One region of the Devosia sp. Z11_6 genome, then DNA from elsewhere that is predicted to be linked to it. Evidence: predicted binding sites of a transcription regulator. Region 1 holds the regulator's gene; each other region holds the start of a gene.
What was found. The regulator PhoB, encoded in region 1, activates phosphate uptake and scavenging genes when phosphate is short. The targets are predictions, from matches to a motif close to TGTCATNNANCTGTCAT.
Positions count from the first base shown of each region.

Region 2: the regulator PhoB is predicted to act here: its motif matches at 1,663-1,679, upstream of AC3YMN_RS01670 (YdcH family protein).
Region 3: the regulator PhoB is predicted to act here: its motif matches at 2,491-2,507, upstream of ppk2 (polyphosphate kinase 2).

Region 1 covers NZ_JBYUNQ010000001.1:725,464-731,563, forward strand. The annotation lists gene AC3YMN_RS03445 (GumC family protein) at 1-1,161, shown strand, start outside; gene AC3YMN_RS03450 (GNAT family N-acetyltransferase) at 1,168-2,358, opposite strand; gene phoB (phosphate regulon transcriptional regulator PhoB) at 2,464-3,165, opposite strand; gene phoU (phosphate signaling complex protein PhoU) at 3,260-3,967, opposite strand; gene pstB (phosphate ABC transporter ATP-binding protein PstB) at 3,996-4,778, opposite strand; gene pstA (phosphate ABC transporter permease PstA) at 4,861-6,100, opposite strand, start outside.
Region 2 covers NZ_JBYUNQ010000001.1:353,196-359,295, forward strand. The annotation lists gene AC3YMN_RS01655 (5-(carboxyamino)imidazole ribonucleotide synthase) at 1-784, opposite strand, end outside; gene purE (5-(carboxyamino)imidazole ribonucleotide mutase) at 788-1,282, opposite strand; gene AC3YMN_RS01665 (YdcH family protein) at 1,358-1,573, opposite strand; gene AC3YMN_RS01670 (YdcH family protein) at 1,728-1,901, shown strand; gene AC3YMN_RS01675 (sulfite exporter TauE/SafE family protein) at 1,968-2,729, opposite strand; gene AC3YMN_RS01680 (DUF1013 domain-containing protein) at 2,757-3,485, opposite strand; gene AC3YMN_RS01685 (NAD(P)H-quinone oxidoreductase) at 3,600-4,622, opposite strand; gene AC3YMN_RS01690 (DUF1192 domain-containing protein) at 4,702-4,884, shown strand; gene rcdA (protease adaptor protein RcdA) at 5,162-5,680, shown strand; gene AC3YMN_RS01700 (YnfA family protein) at 5,684-6,001, opposite strand; gene rpmE (50S ribosomal protein L31) at 6,080-6,100, opposite strand, start outside.
Region 3 covers NZ_JBYUNQ010000008.1:101,759-107,858, forward strand. The annotation lists gene AC3YMN_RS17935 (mannitol dehydrogenase family protein) at 1-759, shown strand, start outside; gene AC3YMN_RS17940 (N-formylglutamate amidohydrolase) at 769-1,536, opposite strand; gene ppk2 (polyphosphate kinase 2) at 1,630-2,487, opposite strand; gene AC3YMN_RS17950 (ATP-binding protein) at 2,645-3,859, shown strand; gene AC3YMN_RS17955 (GcrA family cell cycle regulator) at 4,033-4,608, opposite strand; gene AC3YMN_RS17960 (aspartate aminotransferase family protein) at 4,981-6,100, shown strand, end outside.

The DNA of each region.
Region 1 (6,100 bases):
GAGCCACGACCCAACTACTTCGGGGCGGGTCAGCCAGCGTCCGTATCAGTTCCGGACCGAGCGACCATTTCCAGCAATGTGCAATTGCTGCGCTCACGCGACACTTTGATGGATGTGGTGGCGCAGCTCGGGCTGGCGCAGCAAGCCGAGTTCAACGGCGGCGAAACGGGGCAGGCGGCGTTTGACGCCGCGGTGCTGGCGCTCGATGAGCGTACGCTGGTAACGAGCGAACTGGGAACCGCGATAATCTGGCTGAAGACCCGGGCCCGTGCACCCGAATTGGCACGCCGATTGGCGCTGAGCATCGCCGAAACGGCGATCGCCCGACGGGCGCAGCAGGGGCTCGACGATGCCCGGCAGGCACTAACGTGGCTTGAGAGCACGATACCGGAGTTGCGGCAGCGAGTGTTTCAAGCCGAGGACGCCGTGGCCAAGTTCCGCATTGCGCGGGGGACGATTGGGGACCTGCCGGAGGGCAGCATGGTTGGCAGCCAATTGAGCGACATGGCGGGGCGACGGCTTGCGGCTGAGGAGCGCAGTTCGAGCTTCAGGGCGCGTGCGGCGGTGCTGCGGCAGCGCCTGGCGCTAGGAGGTTCGCTGGTGGGCAGCACGGAACTGGCGGCGGACGCAAGGGGCAGAAGTCTCATTCAGCTCCGGGCCAGTCTGCAGGGACAGCTGGCGCAGCAAGCCAGCAGTTTATCGTTCAACCATCCGAATGTTCTGGGATTGCGGGCGCAGATTGCGGACGTCGATGCGCAACTCGCTACCGCGGCGCGGCACATTGGTGACCAGATGGATCGGCAGGCCGAGACTGAAGCGGCTCTGGCTGCGGCACTGGCGGCCGACCAGCAGATCTTGCAACAATCCGTCGGCGGGGAAGAGCGCGACAGCGTGGCCCTCGCGGCGCTGCAGCGCGATGCGGCGGCGCAACGTAGCGTCCTCGAGCGTTACCTGCAGCAGGCGGAAGCGGCGCGGGCCCAGGTAGACGGGGGCGCTGCATTCCCTGATATGCGCCTGGTGTCGCATCCGGTGGTGTTGAGTGCACCGGTTTCGCCCAAGACCGGGCTGGTGCTGCTGGCGGTGATGATCACGGCGGGAGCGCTGGTGTTGACCTATCTGATCGTCACGAGCCTTGTGGCCCGTCGTCCGGCTGCAGGATAGGATCGATCAGTCGGGTTTTGACTGGCGCCACTGGCGCAGCTGCTTGGCAAAGCTCCAAAGCTTGTCGTTCTGCTTGATGTGCCGCTTAAGCGCGCGCTTGCCATTAAGGAGGGCGGCGGCGGCAGTGCCCTTAGCGCTTAGCGCAATCGCCGCGTCGTTGATCGGCGTCTTCTGGGTCCAGGAGGTTTTGTAGGCGAAATCGCCCACGCCCATATCGATGCTGCTGATCCCCGCGGCGATAAGATCTTCCACCAGCAGGAACATCAGGAGGCCCACAAGGCTGTATTTGGAGGCCGGCCCGTCCGTGTTGGAGTTGATGTATTGCGAATAATGGCAGGGGGAATAGGTGCCTACCGCCGTCGCCACGATTTCTTCGCCGACATAAAGCGCATGGAGCGCTACGGCCGGCTTGTCCTCGCTGGCGCCGGCAATGGCCCCATCCCGGAACAAGGCGCGGAAGTGAGGCTCGGCAAAGACATTTGGCACGCCCATTTGCCGGAATCGCACGGAGCGATGCTCAAGGAAGGCCGCATGGACTTGGTCGATGTGCTCGAGCGTTGTGGCGCGGCGCAAGGTGACGGGACCTAGCGTTTCTTCGAGCCGGCGACGCCCGCGCAGGATATCGACCCGCCGCTTTTTGGGGAGCGTTTCGAGCATGGTGGGCGCAATGTCCGCATAATAGAAATGGTCCGGCGAAGGCTGATGGGGAAAGCTCAGCAGGGGATTGTCGATGCCTCGCCATTGGGGAGGCAGGTGCTCGAAGCTCAGCACATCGACGCCGGCCTCGTCTCGCAACTGGGCAAAGGCCCGGTTCAGCAGGAGTCGGGTAAGAAGCGCCGCAGCATCGCGCCGAACAGGCATCCAGTCGCTGTTGCCAAAGGAGGAGCCGGGAATGGCCGCAAAGGTGCAGCCGGCCTTGCGGTGAAGATGCAAGGGAAGCAGGGCGGCGGGGCTGCCATCGAATTCGATCTGTAGGGTGACGAAGTCCGCATCTTCGAGCTGCTGGGAGCGGGCAATCTCGGCAATCCAGTCGAAGCGCTGGTAGGGCGTGAAGATCGCCTCGCGCTCAAGAGCGCGCCACGCCGGCTCGGCAGCGGCGAGGCCGCGCTGCAGGGTGATTCGGCCGCCGGAGGTCGTGGACCCCGGAGCCGGCTGGTTGGCAAGCTCGTCGATCAGGCGTTGATCCGTGGTGGTCATGCACTGCCCCGCCGTTCCCTCAAGAAAACAGCGTTAGCAGCCGGCTTTTAACAAACCGCTTGAGCAGATCGTTACAAAATCATCAACAGGCGAGAGCAGGATCGCTCAGGCGGGCTGGGCGAAACGCTCGTCAAAGGCATAACCAGCGCCCCGCACGGTGCGGATCGGATCGGCATCGCGGCCCCGGTTGATCGCGCGGCGCAGGCGGCCGATGTGCACATCAACGGTGCGTTCATCGACATAAACCTCGTTGCCCCAAACGCCGTCGAGCAACTGCTCGCGCGAATAAACCCGGCCGGGATGGCGCATCAAATATTCCAGCAGGCGGTATTCAGTAGGGCCAAGATGGACGTCGCGGCTGCCGCGCCGCACCCGGTGCGTGGTGCGATCGAGTTCCAGATCACCCAGCTTGAGCGAGGCGGTGACGAGATTTGGGCTGGCGCGGCGCAGCAGCGCCCGCACCCGGGCAACCAGTTCAGGCACCGAGAAGGGCTTGACCATGTAGTCATCGGCACCGGTCGCCAAACCCCGGATGCGCTCTTCTTCCTCGCCACGGGCGGTCAGCATGATGATGGGGATCAATGCGGTTTCCTGGCGGGCACGGAGGCGCCGGCACAACTCGATGCCGGAAATTTCAGGCAGCATCCAATCGAGCAGGATCAGATCGGGAACCTTGTCCTTGATATGCTCGAGCGCATCATTGCCGGTTTCGGCCGTGAGCACCGCAAAGCCTTCGGCTTCGAGATTGTAGCGCAGGAGGATCGAGAGGTCTTCTTCGTCTTCGACAACAAGAATTGTGGCTGGCATGGGTTACCCTCCAGTCGGGCTCAGCGACCCGATTGTTCAACTGCGCACTCCCTCCCACAGGGCAGGGTGGCGCCAAAATAAACCTTGGTGCGTGCTATGCTTTGATTTGCGTGCGGTGCAGTTCCTGAACGTCGCCCGTAAGCTGCCGGCCGGTTTGCAGGTAGTAGGCCCGTTCGGCAATGTTGGTGGCGTGATCGCCGATCCGCTCCAGGCTTTTGGCGCAGAACAGGAGATGGGTGCAGGTGGTAATGTTGCGCGGGTCTTCCATCATATAGGTCAGGAGTTCGCGGAAGAGCGATGTGTGCATGGCATCGACCTCGTCGTCGCGATTGCAAACCTCGATGGCAGCGGCAGCGTCGCGGTTCGAATAGGCATCGAGTGCGTTCTTGATCTGGCCCAGCACCAGCGCCGTCATGTTCTTGACGCCGTTATAGAAGGTGGGCTGTAGGTTCATGCCTTCGAGTTTGAGCGAGCGGCGGGCCAGTTGCTTGGCCATGTCGCCGACGCGCTCCAGGTCCTGGGCGACGTGGATCGCGGTGATGATGGCACGCAGGTCCGAAGCCATGGGCTGGCGCCGGGCGATCATTGACACCGCCATGTCGTCGATGCGGCGCTGCATGTCGTCGATGCGCTGGTCGGCGATGATGGTGAGGTCGGCCAGTTCGCGGTCAAGCTTGAGCAGCGACTTGGTGCCGTTCTCGATGGCGAGTTCCACCATGCCGCCCATTTCCGCGATGGCCTGGGCAAGCGCGACCAGTTCGTCGCTGTAGGACGTTACAATGTGGTCTTTAGTGGCGGGCATGGCGTTTCCTCCGTTGGTGCCGGGCAAATCAGCCGATGCGGCCCATGATATAGTCTTGCGTCTGCTTGTGGACCGGGTTGGTGAAGATGTCTTCGGTCACCCCTTCCTCGATCAGCTTGCCCAGGTGGAAGAACGCGGTTTTCTGGGACACACGCGCTGCCTGTTGCATGGAGTGGGTGACGATCACGATGGTGTAGTTCTCGCGCAACTCATCGATCAGTTCTTCGATGATGGCGGTGGCGATCGGATCAAGGGCTGAGCAGGGCTCGTCCATGAGGATGACTTCGGGGCCGACGGCGATGGCGCGGGCAATGCACAAACGCTGCTGCTGACCGCCCGACAGGCCGGTGCCGGGCTCGTTGAGGCGATCCTTGACCTCCTCGAACAGACCGGCCTTGCGGAGCGAGGAGACAACGATCTCGTCGAGATCGGACTTGTTGCGCGCCAGGCCGTGAATGCGCGGTCCGTAGGCGACGTTCTCGTAGATGGATTTGGGGAACGGGTTGGGCTTTTGGAACACCATGCCGATCCGGGCGCGCAGTTCCACCACGTCGAGCGCGGGATCGTAGATGTCTTCGCCGTCGAGCTTGATGGTGCCGCCGACTCGAGCGCCTTCGATGGTGTCGTTCATGCGATTGATGCAGCGCAGGAAGGTCGACTTGCCGCATCCCGAGGGGCCGATAAACGAGGTCACCGCGCGATCGGGGATGTCGATGGAGATGCCGAACAAAGCCTGCTTGGCGCCGTAGTGGACGGTTACGTCCCGGGCTTCGATCCGGATAGGACGATCCAAGGCGGCAGACGGGTTCATGGCGCTAGTCACTGATTGTTGGGTCAACTTCACCTTACCGGCAAGCATGTCCATTTTCGATGTCCTTGTTGCGTGAGGTCGATCAGACGCGCTTTTCGAGGCGCGAGCGCAGATAGATGGCCGTGCCGTTCAGCACGATCATGACGCCAAGCAGCACCATGATGGCCGCTGCCGTGCGCGGTTCAAAGAAATTGCGGTTCTCGTTGCCTTGCCAGAGATAGATCTGGACGGGCAGGGCGGTGGCCTGATCGAGCGGGGTAGCGGGCACCTGGGCCACAAAGGCCTTCATGCCGATCAGCAGGAGCGGCGCTGTTTCACCAAGGGCGTGGGCGACGCCCAGAATGGTGGCCGTGAGGATGGAGGGAAGCGTCACCGGCAGTACATGATGGAACACCATCTGCGTCTTGCTGGCCCCCATGCCCAAGGCGGCTTGGCGCAGGGCGGGGGAAACGCCCAGCAGCGCGCCACGGGTCGCGATGATGATGGTGGGAAGCGTCATCAGCGTCAGCACCAGACCACCAACCAAGGGAGCCGAGATGGGCAGGTGCATGTAGTTGATGAAGACCGCGGCGCCGAGCAGACCGAAGACGATGGAGGGCACGGCGGCGAGGTTGTTGATGTTGACCTCAATGAAGTCGGTCAAGCGCGACTTGGGGGCAAATTCCTCGAGATAGATCGCCGCGGCAACACCGACGGGAACGGCCAGGACGATCACGATCAGCATCATGTAAAGGGAGCCCACAAAGGCGCCCAGCAGGCCCGCGGAGGCCGGCGCGGCGCGGCTATCGGCATTGGTGAACAGTGACCAGGCAAAGCCATTGGTGACGGTGCCGTTCGCCTCGAACGCATCGATCACGCTGCGGGCGGCCGGTGACAGCTGCTGCTGCGCATCGCCGAGCGAGCGGTTGATGTTGCCCTTGATCCAATTGTCGGCGTTGGCCGAGGCGAGAACGTCCACCGGCACAGTGCGGCCAAGCAGCGCTGGATCGGCAACGAACATCTCCCGGAGTTGATGGCGGGCATTGGTTTCCGGAATCGAGAGGAGTTCGCGCGAGGTGATCTCGGTGCCCGACGGCAGCTTGGCGAGCAGCGCGGCCTCTAGGATGCGGTTCCAGTTCAACAAAGCCAGTTCACGCCGCCACCGAAGGTCCGCAGCCTGATATTCCGCGGGCGAGGGGAATTCGCTGGCCACGGGCGCAGGGCCGACATCGATGATGGCGGGATCGAAGAACACCTCCAGATGCAGGTTGGACTGTACGAAAGCCGGGATCCCCTTGCGGGTCACATCCACGAACAGGAGGGCGACAAAGCCCAGGGCGAGA
Region 2 (6,100 bases), 370 kb from region 1:
GGACAACAAAGAACTCGACGCCCAGCACGCCGACATAATCGAGGGCGACGACAATCGCTTTGGCGATCATGCCGGCATGCTTGGCGAGCGCGGGGGGAATCGCCGCCGGTACGGTGCTGGTCGCGAGGATGTGGTTGCGGTGCACATTCTCGGCCGGCTCGTAGCTGCGCACCTCGCCGGAAAGGCTGCGGGCAACAACGACAGAGATCTCCTGGCTGAAGGGGATGAAGGCTTCGAGCACGAGCGGCTTGGGGGCGAGCGCAGCAAAAGCCTCGGCAGCTTCGGCGCGATCACGCAGCACCCGCTGTCCCTTGCCGTCATAGCCGAGGCGGGTGGTCTTGAGCACGGCGGGCAAACCGAGCTCGGCCATGGCGGTTTGCAGTTGATCGAGTGATTCCACTGCCCGATAAGGGGCTACCGGTATGTTCTTGGAGGCAAGGAAGGCTTTTTCGGCCAGGCGGTCCTGCGACACGGCCAGTGCCTGAGCGCCCGGGCGCAGGGGCCTCCGCTCAGCGAGAAAGGCTGCAGTCGCGGCGGGGACGTTCTCGAACTCGTAGGTGATCACATCGACGGCATCGGCGAAGGCCGCGAGCGCCACTTCATCGTCATAGGCGGCGACGGTCTTGTGGGGGGTTACCTCGAAGGCGGGACTATCGGGGTCGGGGCAGTAGATGTGGGTGCGCATGCCCAGGCGACTGGCGGCAAGCGACAGCATCCGGCCGAGCTGACCACCGCCAAGGATGCCAATGGTGGTCCCGGGCGGCAGGGGCGTGGTGTCGGGCATGATCTACTCGGTGTCGGTGGGGAAAAGCGGAACGGAAGCGGTCTGGTTGGCGCGATAGGCATCGAGCCGTTCAGCAAGCTCGTCGTCATGCAACGCCAATACGGCAGCGGCGAGGAGGGCGGCGTTGATGGCGCCGGGCTCACCGATGGCGAGGGTGCCGACCGGGATGCCGCCGGGCATCTGCACAATGGACAGGAGGCTATCCTGGCCCGAAAGTGCCCTGGAGCGCACCGGCACGCCAAACACGGGCAGCGGGGTCATGGCGGCGATCATGCCGGGCAGGTGGGCGGCGCCGCCAGCGCCGGCAATGATGATCTGGAAGCCATCCGCGCGGGCTGTGGTCGCGAACTCGACCAGGCGTTCGGGCGTGCGGTGCGCGGAAACGATGCGCGCCTCATATTCCACATCGAGCGCTTCGAGCGTTTCGGCGGCAAGGCGCATGGTGGGCCAATCGGACTGGCTGCCCATGACAATCGCAACGGCTGGTTTGGTGAGCATGGCCTCGGTCCCCCCGCGGGCTGCACAAAGGCCGCTCCTAGCCCAATTGTTGCCACAACTCAAGCGGGGGAGGGGTCAGGCGATGATGTCGGGCAGGAGAATATTTTCGAGTTGGACGATGCGATCCTTGAGCGCGAGCTTGCGCTTCTTGAGCCGCTGAATCAGCATTCGGTCGGCAAAAGCCGAGCCGGTCAGGGTGTGGATGGCAGCGTCAAGATCGGCGTGTTCCTGGCGTTTCGTGGCCAGTTCAAGCCCGAGGCCGGCTTCCTGTTCCTTGGTCAGCGGCAGCATCGAACGGCGGTTCCCCCAGGGCACGCAACATTGTTCCCCATTACCCGATCCGGCGGCGTTTTGCACACGGATTTGATCGGCGGATCTATTGTCATCGACAAGTCACATTTTATCTGGAACCTTAGCGTCGTCCAGTCAGGCGTAAGGAGTTGTCATGACGACTGAAGGCCACATCGCGGCGTTGGAGCGCCGTCATCAGGAGTTGGATCGTCAGATCCAGGCGGAGCTGCAGAACAAGCCGCTCGATGATCTCACGGTGAGCGCGTTGAAGCGAAAGAAGCTCGAAATCAAGGACGAACTCTACAAATTCAATAGCGGCATGCAGTAAGCACTGCGCTCCAACACAGTTGGACCGGGAAGGCCATGGCGGGAGCTGTGGCCTTTTTTGTTGCGCTCAGAGACCGAGGAACACCGCCCGCACGCCATCCCAGATCAGCTTGAGCGCCAGGAAGAACACGAGCCCATAGGCGATCTGGTAGAAGAGGGTGACGGAGATGCGCCGCACCAGCCAGATGCCGATCAGCACGCCGGCAACGCCCACCGGGATCAGCGCGGCGGACAGGGTGAGATTCTGGACGGAGAGCTGGCCCAGGAAGAAATAGGGGATCAGCTTGGCCGAGTTCACGGCGCCAAAGAAGATGGCATTGGTGCCCGAATAAATTGGCGGCGGCAGGCGCCGGGGCAGAACATAGATCTGGAAGGGTGGGCCGCCAGTGTGGGACACAAAGCTGGTGAAGCCGGCAAAGCCGCCCCAGAACCCGCCCCATGGCGTGGAGGGTGGTAGCCCCTCGAGCTTTTTGCGCAGTGGCAAAACAGCGTCGAGCACAAAAAGCAGGGTGATGATGCCGACAAAGAGCAGCACCATGGCGTCGGAAACCACCGACCAAAGCGCCCAGCCGATCAGCGTGCCGACCGCGGCGCCGGGCAGCATGATCTTGAGAATGTGCCAGCTGAACTGCTGGCGATAGGCGTAGATGGCGATGGCGTCCATGGCCAGCAGCACTGGCAGCATCATGCCGGCGGCATCGCGGGCCGGCATGATGAGGGTGAGGAGGGGGACGCCGACAACGCCCAGGCCGCCCAGCAGGCCGGCCTTGGACAGGCCAACGATCAGAACCGCAAGGCCGGCCACTGAAACAAAGTAGAGGTCGACCATGGAGCGGAGCTGTTCGGGGCTAGAGGATTAGTTGTCGCTGTTGCTCTTGAGGGACTTGAGCTTGGAGAACACCGAGTCGGCATCGAACTCGTTGTGCTGGTCAGAAGAGCGACGCGTGCTTTCCTCGTCATTGTAGCCTTCGGCATCGGAATGACCGCGCGCACCGGAACGCGCGAGCGCTTCCTCGGCCGTCATCAGCATGGTGCCTTCCTCGGCAACTTCGGAGCCCACAACGCCCTTGGACGCGCGGCCAACTTCGAGATCGAGATCGATCTGGCTGCACAGGCCCAGCGTCACCGGATCCATAGGGGTCAGGTTGGCCGAGTTCCAGTGGGTGGATTCACGCACCGAATCGATCGTGGACTTGGTGGTGCCGACCAGACGCATGATCTGCGCGTCCTTGAGTTCGGGGTGGTTGCGCACCAGCCACTTGATGGCATTGGGGCGCTCATTGCGACGCGAAATGGGGGTATAGCGCGGGCCCTTGCGCTTGGCAGCGGCAACGCGGACCTTGGGATCGGACAGCTTGAGACGATAATTGGGATCAGCCTCGGCCTTTTCGATCTCCTCGCGGGTCAACTGGCCATTCTGAATGGGGTTCACGCCCATGATGCCGCCGGCAACGTCGCCATCGGCGATGCCTTGCACTTCGAGCGGGTGAAGCGTGCAGAAAGCTGCGATCTGCTCGAAGGACAACGCCGTGTTGTCGACGAGCCAGACAGCTGTTGCCTTGGGCATCAACAAGGGTTGGGTCATCGTCAAATCACTCCTGGTGGCGCGGCCGGTATTCCTCCGGGCCGCTCCGCCTCTTTGCTTCATGCTGAGGGGGAATGACCACAATATATGGCGTCAGGGCCTGATCCGCAATGGCTATAACGGCGGTTCCCCAGCCCCAAAGGCCGTGAGAAGCACGATCTTGCCGGCATGGGCGCGCTGTTCCATGGCCTGATGCGCCTCGGCCGCCTCCTCGAGCGGAAAGGTGGTCAGCGCCGGACGGACGAAGCCGGGACGCTCAAGCGCGGGCAGCAGATCGGCGCGGATCCGGGCGGCAATGGCCGCCTTGGTGGCCGCGCTTTGCGGGCGCAGGGTGGAGCCGGAGATGGTCAGTTGCTTGGCCATGAGCGTGCCCAAGGAAATCTTGGCGCTGCTGCCGGCAAGGGTCGCGATCTGGACGATATGGCCACCACGGGCGCTCGCGGCAATGCTGACGGCTGCCATGGCGCCGCCCAGGAGATCAACCACCCGATCAACCCCGCGCCCCTCAGTAAGCGCCAAAGCGCGCTCGGCGATATCGTCGCGCATGCGGTCAATGGTGGCCACGGCCCCCATTTTTTCGGCATAGGCCGCCTTTTCCGGCGAGGACACGACACCGATGGGGCGAGCGCCGAGAATAGCGGAGATAGCGACGGCGGCGCCGCCAATGCCACCGGCAGCGCCATGCACCAGAACGCTCATGCCCGATTCGAGCCCCGAACGCATGACGAGGGTCTGGGTGACGGTGAACCAGGTTTCGGGCAGGGCTGCCGCCTCGGGCAGGCTCCAACCATTTGGAACGGGCAAGACCTGGCCGGCGGGGACTGCGACATATTGGGCGTAACCGCCGCCATTGGTCAGGGCCATGACGCGGTCACCGACCTGCCAGCCTGACACATCGGCGCCAAGGGCCGCGATTTTCCCGGCCACTTCGAGGCCGAGCAGGGGCGACGCGCCGGGGGGTGGATCATAAACTCCACGGCGCTGGGCGAGGTCGGGCCCGTTGACGCCGGCCGCAGCAACCCGGATCAGCACGTCGCCGTTGCCACAGGCAGGCAGTGGCATTTGGATGGGCGCAAGCATTTCGGGGCCGCCCGGCTCGGTGATAGCGATGGTGGTCATGGTAGCGGGAATGGTCATGGGGCCATGCTGGCCCATGTGGCCTTGCCCGGCAAGGGGGAGCGGTTAAGCTGCCCCGGCGACAGGAAAGGACGGCAAGATGGAAGACGAGGTAAGCGGCAAGCCCAAGAGCCACGAGATCGGCAGCGTGCTGGACGCTCTTTCAGTGACGGAGCTCGAGGGGCGCATCGTTTTGCTGGAGGCTGAAATCGAGCGGCTGCGGGCCGCCATCGCCGCACGCGGGGCAACGCGCAAGGCAGCGGAGGCGGCCTTCAAGCTCTAAGAACCTGCAAAGGGGCAGGGTTAAAAAATCTTGCGCCATTAACGGGCAATTAATCCGGACGAGTTAGGGTGTTGTTATCCAGATGGTTTTTGGATCAGAGATTTCTTCCTCTGTTTGACCCCTCCCTGTAAACTTCGAGAGCCGCCCTTCGCGGCTCTTTTTCTTTTTGCCGGCCACCATTTGGCCCATTAAGGCTGCTTTTATGCTCGCGCAGCGGCAAGCGTGACGGGCAGGGTGTTTCGTCCTATCATGACGCAGTGCGAGAGCGAGGAACGAGATGGCTGAGGCTGGCGAATCCGGGCAGGCAATATCGATTGGTCCGCGCATTGTGGCTTCGGGCGGTTTCGACCTGCTGTATCGCGAAGGCATGGCGCTGATCGAAGAGGTCGCGGGCTATCTCGACGGGCATGGGCGGGCGGAAAGCCAGTTGCTGGGGCGCGAGGCCTCGTTTTTATACGCCACCGAATCCATGCGGCTGACGACCCGGCTGATGCAGCTGGCATCGTGGCTCTTGCTGCAGCGCGCCGTCAACGAAGGCGAGATCAGCAAGGAAAATGCCCGCTCCGAAAAGGAGAAGGTCAAGTTTTCGGCGACGCCGTCGCAGCGCGGAGGGCCGGGCTATGAGCTGCTGCCCGAAGCCTTGCGGCTTTATATCGACAAGGGCGACCGGCTGTTTGATCGGGTGATGCAGTTTGACCAGATGGAGCGCGGGCGGATGCCGCAGCTCGATGGCAGCGTGGCCAATGACATTGCCGACCAGTTGTCGCGCCTCAAGGCAGCGTTCGGGCGGCCCTGACGCTCAGGCACGCGGCGCCCAGAGGATCACGGCCGCGCCCAGCAGGCAGATTGCAGCGCCCAGCAGGTCCCAGCGATCGGGGCGGATTTGTTCCACCGAAGCCATGAAGACCAGCGAGGCGGCGATATAGACCCCGCCATAGATGGCAAAGGCGCGCCCGGCGCTGTCGGTGCCGGCAAGGGCCAGGAGCCAGGCAAAGCTGGCGAGTGCCAGAAGGGCGGGGAGCCAGAGCCACGCATGCCCATGGCGCCAGGCCTGCCACACGAGATAGCAGCCGCCGATCTCGAACAAAGCGGCCAGGGCAAAGAGCGAAAGGCGCATGGTGGTGTTCCGCTGCCGGGCGCAGAAACGAAAAGCCCGGCGCAAAGGCCGGGCGAATCACTTGATAAGGGGAGTGGCTTAGATGCCGAAACCCTTGAA
Region 3 (6,100 bases), on a different contig from region 1:
ATGATCGAGGCCGCGACCGGCGTTGCCGATGCCTGGCCGATCATGACCGAACCCTTCACTCAGTGGGTGATCGAGGACAGCTTCTCGGCTGGCCGTCCGCAATTCGAGCAGGCGGGCGCCACCATTGCGGCCGATGTCGAGCCCTTCGAGCGCATGAAGCTGCGCATGCTCAACGGCTCCCACTCTACCCTGGCTTATCTGGGCTTTCTGGCGGGCCACCAATATGTCGCGGATGCCGTCGGTGACCCCGCTTTTGCCGCCCTGATCCGCGGTTTGATGACCGAGGAAGTCATGCCCACGCTCCACATGCCGGGCGTGGATCTGGGCGCCTATCGCGACCAGTTGCTCGAGCGGTTCAGCAATCCGGCCCTGCAGCACCGGACCTGGCAGATTGCCATGGATGGCAGCCAGAAACTGCCCCAGCGCCTGCTTGGCACTATCCGCGACCGCTTGGCGGCCGACCAGCCATTCACCCGGCTCGCGCTCGGGGTTGCGGCTTGGATGCGCTATGTCACAGGTGTGGATGAAAGCGGCGAAAGCATCGATGTGCGCGATCCGCTCGCCATGCGAATGATGGCGATCGCGGCTGATGCCGGTGATGATCCCGAAGCGCTGTTCGATGGTCTGGTCGCTGTCAGCGAGGTGTTCGGCACCGACCTGCCGGACAATGCCGCGTTCCGTGCGGCAGTGCTCGCTCATCTCGATAGCCTCTACGAAATCGGCGCTGCCCAGACAGTCGCCGAGGTGGTACGAGGCTGAGCCGCTAGCCTAGCCGCGCACCGCACCTTTGCGCCGCTGGCGCGCTGCCACCAAGCAGCGGGCCAGCCGCTCTGACCAGAACTGCACGCCATCTACTTCGAGGATCTCGTCGTGGCGGATTTCGATCATCGTGGCCTCAAGCCCCCGGCCGTCGCCATGCTGTTCCAGCGTCAGGGTCACACCGCTCAGGGCGGCATAAGGCAGGTTCCAGCCGACATTGAGTTCGGGATCCTCGGCCTTGAGCGCGTCATAAAGCGCCCGGGTGAAGCGCTGGTCACTGCCATGGATCAACCCGATGGGCCAAGGTCGCGCCACCCCGTGGTAAACGGGGGTAAAGGAATGCACGCAAACCAGAACCGCTTCCCGTCCGGCATGGCGTCGCGCTTCCAGCAAGGTGTGGATGGAGGCGTGATAGGGCTGGTGGAAGTGGCTGATCCGGAATTGCCGCTCGGCTTCATCCAAATTCTCATTGGCCAGGATCGGCGTTGCTTCCGACAAGGTCCAGATCAAATCGGGTGCATCGAGCGCGCGATTGCAGTCGATCACCAGCCGCGACACCGTTGATTGCACGAGGGGCGCGTCGAGCGCGTCGGACAAGGCCCGGCTGACGGCAAGTGCCCCCGGATCCCAGGCGATATGGCTCAGCCGTTGGACCTGCGACAAACCAAGATCGCCATAGCGTTCGGGAATGCGGTTGGAAGCGTGGTCGCACACGATCACGAAGGGCGATGTGCCCCGCGCGTTGGTGACCACCACGGCCTTATCGGACGATACCACTACTTTGCCCCCGAACAGGTCCGCTCGCGAGCCGCACTAACCCCAGCCTCGGGCAAGCTGTCAACGCAGCGACCGCCGAATTCCTCTGAACCATCAGTGCTGGTCCACCAGGGCCATGAAGGACTTGGTGTCCATCACGAGCAGGGGATCGATCGGCCCGATCGCATCGACATCCTTGCCGGCGTAGTCAAGCCGATGCAGCACCGTGCGGATGAGGTTGAGCCGTCCCCGGCGCTTGTCATTGGAGCGCACCACCATCCAGGGGGCGTGAGGCACATCGGTATGCTCGAACATGGCGTCTCGCGCCCCGCTATAGGCTTCCCAGCGTCCCAAAGCTTCTATGTCGATCGGCGAAAGCTTCCAGACCTTGAGCGGGTCGTGACGGCGGTCGTGAAAGCGCTTGAGCTGCATTTCCCGGCCGATCGAGAGCCAGAACTTGAACAGATGGATGCCGTCATCGGTGATGCGGCGCTCAAATTCGGGGGCTTCCTGGAGGAAGTGCTCCACTTGCTTGGGCGTGGCATAGCCCATTACCCGTTCGACCCCCGCCCGGTTGTACCAGGAGCGGTCGAACAGCACGGTTTCGCCACCCGCAGGCATCCATTCCACATAACGCTGGAAGTACCACTGCGTCCTTTCCCGATCATTGGGCTTGGGCAGTGCCGCAATCAGATTGTGTCGGGGGTTGAGATTGGAAAGATAAGTCTTGATCGTGCCGCCTTTGCCCGCCGCGTCGCGTCCCTCGAACACCAGCATGACGCGCTCGGCCGTGGTCAGCAGATGAGCCTGCAGCAGCACCAATTGCTTTTGGAGTTCATACATCTCCGCCTCGTAGATCTCGAGGTCGAGCTTGTCGGCATAAGGGTAACCACCCGAGCGCATCGCGTTCTTCTTGATCGCTTCTGGCAGTTTGGGATTGTCGATATCGAAGTCGTCGAATGGATCGCTCAATCTTGTCGCTCCGCTGTCACGTGGACCGTGTTATAGAGATTATTTAGCACGCAAGAGCCGCCAAACTTGGGCGGTCGGTACTCCAAAGCCAATGGACGACGCCAACATTCCTCAAACTGTTCTTTCAGCTGGCACAGTGGCCGCGCCGAAATTACCTGTGCCCGCTATTCTGCTGGTGGTTGTGGCGGGCGTGCTGCTGGCCCTGGTAACCTGGTGCGGGTTGACCTGGTGGGGCGCCTGTTTAGGTTTTGCCGTGCTGGCGGCAACCATTCTCTGTCTCCCCATCGTCGCGCGACCGACGGATGTGATCACGGCCCCAAGCGCCGCACTGGCTGGGCAAGCCGCGGAAGACGAGGCCGCTGTAGCCGCCTTTGCCGATGCGCTGGTTGACCCCTGCCTGGTTCTCGATGCACGCGCGACCTTGGTTCACGCCAATGGCGCTGCGCAGCGCCGCTTTCCAGCGATCTCCGTAGGCAAGCGGTTGACTTTGGCCCTGCGTAACCCCGAACTGGTGCAAGCGGTTGAAGCGGCGCAACGGACCGGCCGTGCTCAAACCATCGAGATTCACGAGACGTTGCCCTCCGAGACCTGGGACAAAGTGGTGATTGCGCCCCTGCTGCGCGCCGGCGAGCACTCCCAGCAACTGATCATGACGGTGCAGAGCCTGACTGAACTTAAGCGCGTCGATGCCATGCGCAGCGACTTCATCGCCAATGCCAGCCATGAATTGCGCACGCCCTTGGCATCGCTGCTGGGCTTCATCGACACCCTGCTTGGCCCGGCAGCCAATGATCCGGCTGCGCGCGAGCGGTTCCTTGGCATCATGCGCGGCCAGGCCGATCGCATGAGCAAGCTTGTCGATGACCTCCTTTCGCTTTCACGCATTGAGATGCACCAGCATGTCAGGCCAACAGGGACCATCGAACTCGCCGGCTTGTTGCGCGAGGTCCGCGACGGGCTGCAAACCCAGGCCGAAGCGGCCGGGCTCGACATCGTCCTCAGCCTGCCCGAAGGACCGGCCCGAACCATTGGCGATCGCGGTCAGCTCTACGAGGTGTTCGAGAACCTCATCGATAATGCGCTGAAATACGGCTCGGGCGGTAAAACGGTGGAGGTCGTCCTGCTGCCCGCCAACAAGCTTGGCTTTGCCCATATGGTCAGCGTTGTGGATCATGGGCCCGGCGTGCCGCCCGAGCATGTGCCGCGCCTGACCGAGCGCTTTTATCGCATCGATGCCGAAACCAGCCGCAAGCGGAAGGGCACCGGGCTTGGCCTAGCGATCGTCAAGCACATCGTCAGCCGCCATCGCGGACAACTCAGCATCCGCAGCGAATTGGGCCAAGGCATGCGGGTAGACGTGCTGCTGCCCTGACACCTGGCATGGTGTGAGGTCAATCCGCCTGAAATTGGGGGAGGGGCAGGTTCTGGCAAAGAGGGATTGAGGCTTTGGCCTCTGGGAGGCTGCGGTTACCAGGCAGCCTCCACCGCGCGCCCAGGCCTTATCACCGGGCGCGGGCGCCGTTGCGCCCGCCGTCGCGACGCTGTTCAGCGGCGCTTCTTGTCGATCTGGTGGTAGGCCCGGCGCGAATGGAACTCGCAATAGGGGCCGCTTTCCTGGGCGTGGCCGCCGCAGAAGTAGAAATCCTTGGCCAGTGGGTCGCCGATTGGCCACTTGCAGGTCTGCTCGCTCAACTGCAGCAGGCTGAGGCGCTTGTCTTCGGGGATGAAGATTTCAGCCGCCGCGGGCGCCACATAAAGCTGGCTTTCCATTTCCGGGCTCACCGCCAGTGCGGTAGCGCCGATGGACTGGGGCCGGCTCGCCATCTGGCGCGGCTTGGAGGAAGCTGCCGCGGCCGTCATCGGGCTCGACGATCCAGTGGAAGGGGAAGACATCCGGCGCGGTGCCGGGCGGGGGGCTGGCCGTGAGCGGGCCGCCGTGTTGGTGGGCTTGGCGCGGGCCGACAGCTTGAGCCGGTGCACCTTACCGATCACCGCATTGCGGGTGACCCCTTCACCCAGTTCGCCAGCGATCTGGCTGGCGCTCAAACCTTCCATCCAAAGCTTCTTCAAGAGCTCCACGCGGTCGTCTGTCCAGCCTTGTGGCTGTGTCTCCGAAACCATTGTCAAAGCAGAATCCTTCATTGTCCCGCCAGAAGCTCCGGCAGTCGTGGTCGTCTACACTTCGTATGTCTAGCGGGTCCGCCACACGAGATATCGTGCTCCCGATAGGTCAGAGAGTACGCTATCGGCGGAATCGGGATCAAGAGTCCCCAGCCACTTTCCCCGGAAAATGAATGGTTAAGAAGGGGTAAAGAAAGCTTGAGTCAAATCAGGCACTTGCCGGCGGCCACATTGACTTTGGCGCGCGAAACGGCTCAATTGCCCGCGCGACGCGCTGCAGATTATGGCGCGTTTTTGATTTTTTCGGGGACGTGGTTGCAGAATTGCTGCGCTCCCGCCAATTGCTCGCCGACCAAGAAGGATTCAAGCACCATGTCTGCGCTCTACGGCACCTATGCCCGCTCCGGTCTCGCCTTTGAGCGAGGCGAAGGCATGCGCCTGTATGACCAGAACGGCGTGGCCTATCTTGATTTCCATTCCGGCATCGCGGTCAATGCGCTGGGCTATGGCGATCCCCATCTGGTGGAAACGCTCAAGTCAGCGGCAGAGAAGGTGTGGCACACCTCCAACGTGTTCACCATTCCCGAGCAGGAGCGGCTGGGTCAACGGCTGGTTGAGGCCACATTCGCGGACTCTGTGTTCTTCACCAATTCGGGCGCCGAGGCCCTCGAATGCGCGATCAAGACCGCGCGGCATTTCTTCTGGGCCAAGGGCGAAACCGATCGCTATGAGATCATCGCCTTTACCGGCTCTTTCCACGGCCGGACCCTGGGCACCATCGCCGCTGGCGGCAATCCCAACTATCTCGAAGGCTTCGGCCCGCCGGTCCCTGGCTTCAAGCACACCGCTCCCGGTGATCTGGCTGCGGTGGAAGCGCTGATCACGCCGCAGACCTGCGCCATTCTCATCGAGACGGTCCAAGGCGAAGGCGGCGTTTCTGCCATGACCCCTGAATTCATGCAGGGCCTACGCCGGCTGTGCGATGAGCACGGCATGCTGCTGGTGCTCGATGAAGTGCAGTGCGGCTATGGCCGCACCGGCCGGTTCTTTGCCTTTGAGTGGAGCAACATTACGCCCGACATCGTGGCCGTAGCCAAGGCAATTGGCGGCGGCTTCCCGCTCGGCGCTTGTCTTGCCAGGGGTGATGTCGCGGCTTCCATGGTGCCTGGCACCCATGGCTCCACCTATGGCGGCAATCCCCTCGCCACGGCGGTGGGCAATGCCGTGCTCGACCGTATCCTTGAGCCCGGCTTCATCGAGCATGTCGACCAGATGGGCCAGCGCCTCGCCTGGCATCTGCAGCAACTGGCGCAACGCTTTCCCGACCAGGTCCTGGAACTGCGCGGCAAGGGCCTCCTCGCCGGCATCAAGATCACCCCCCCGGTGCGCGACTTCGTCGAGCGCCTCCGGAGCGATCACCAGTTGCTAGCCATCGGCGCCGGCGAGAATGTGCTGCGCCTCCTGCCGCCACTGATCGTGACCGAGGCTGACA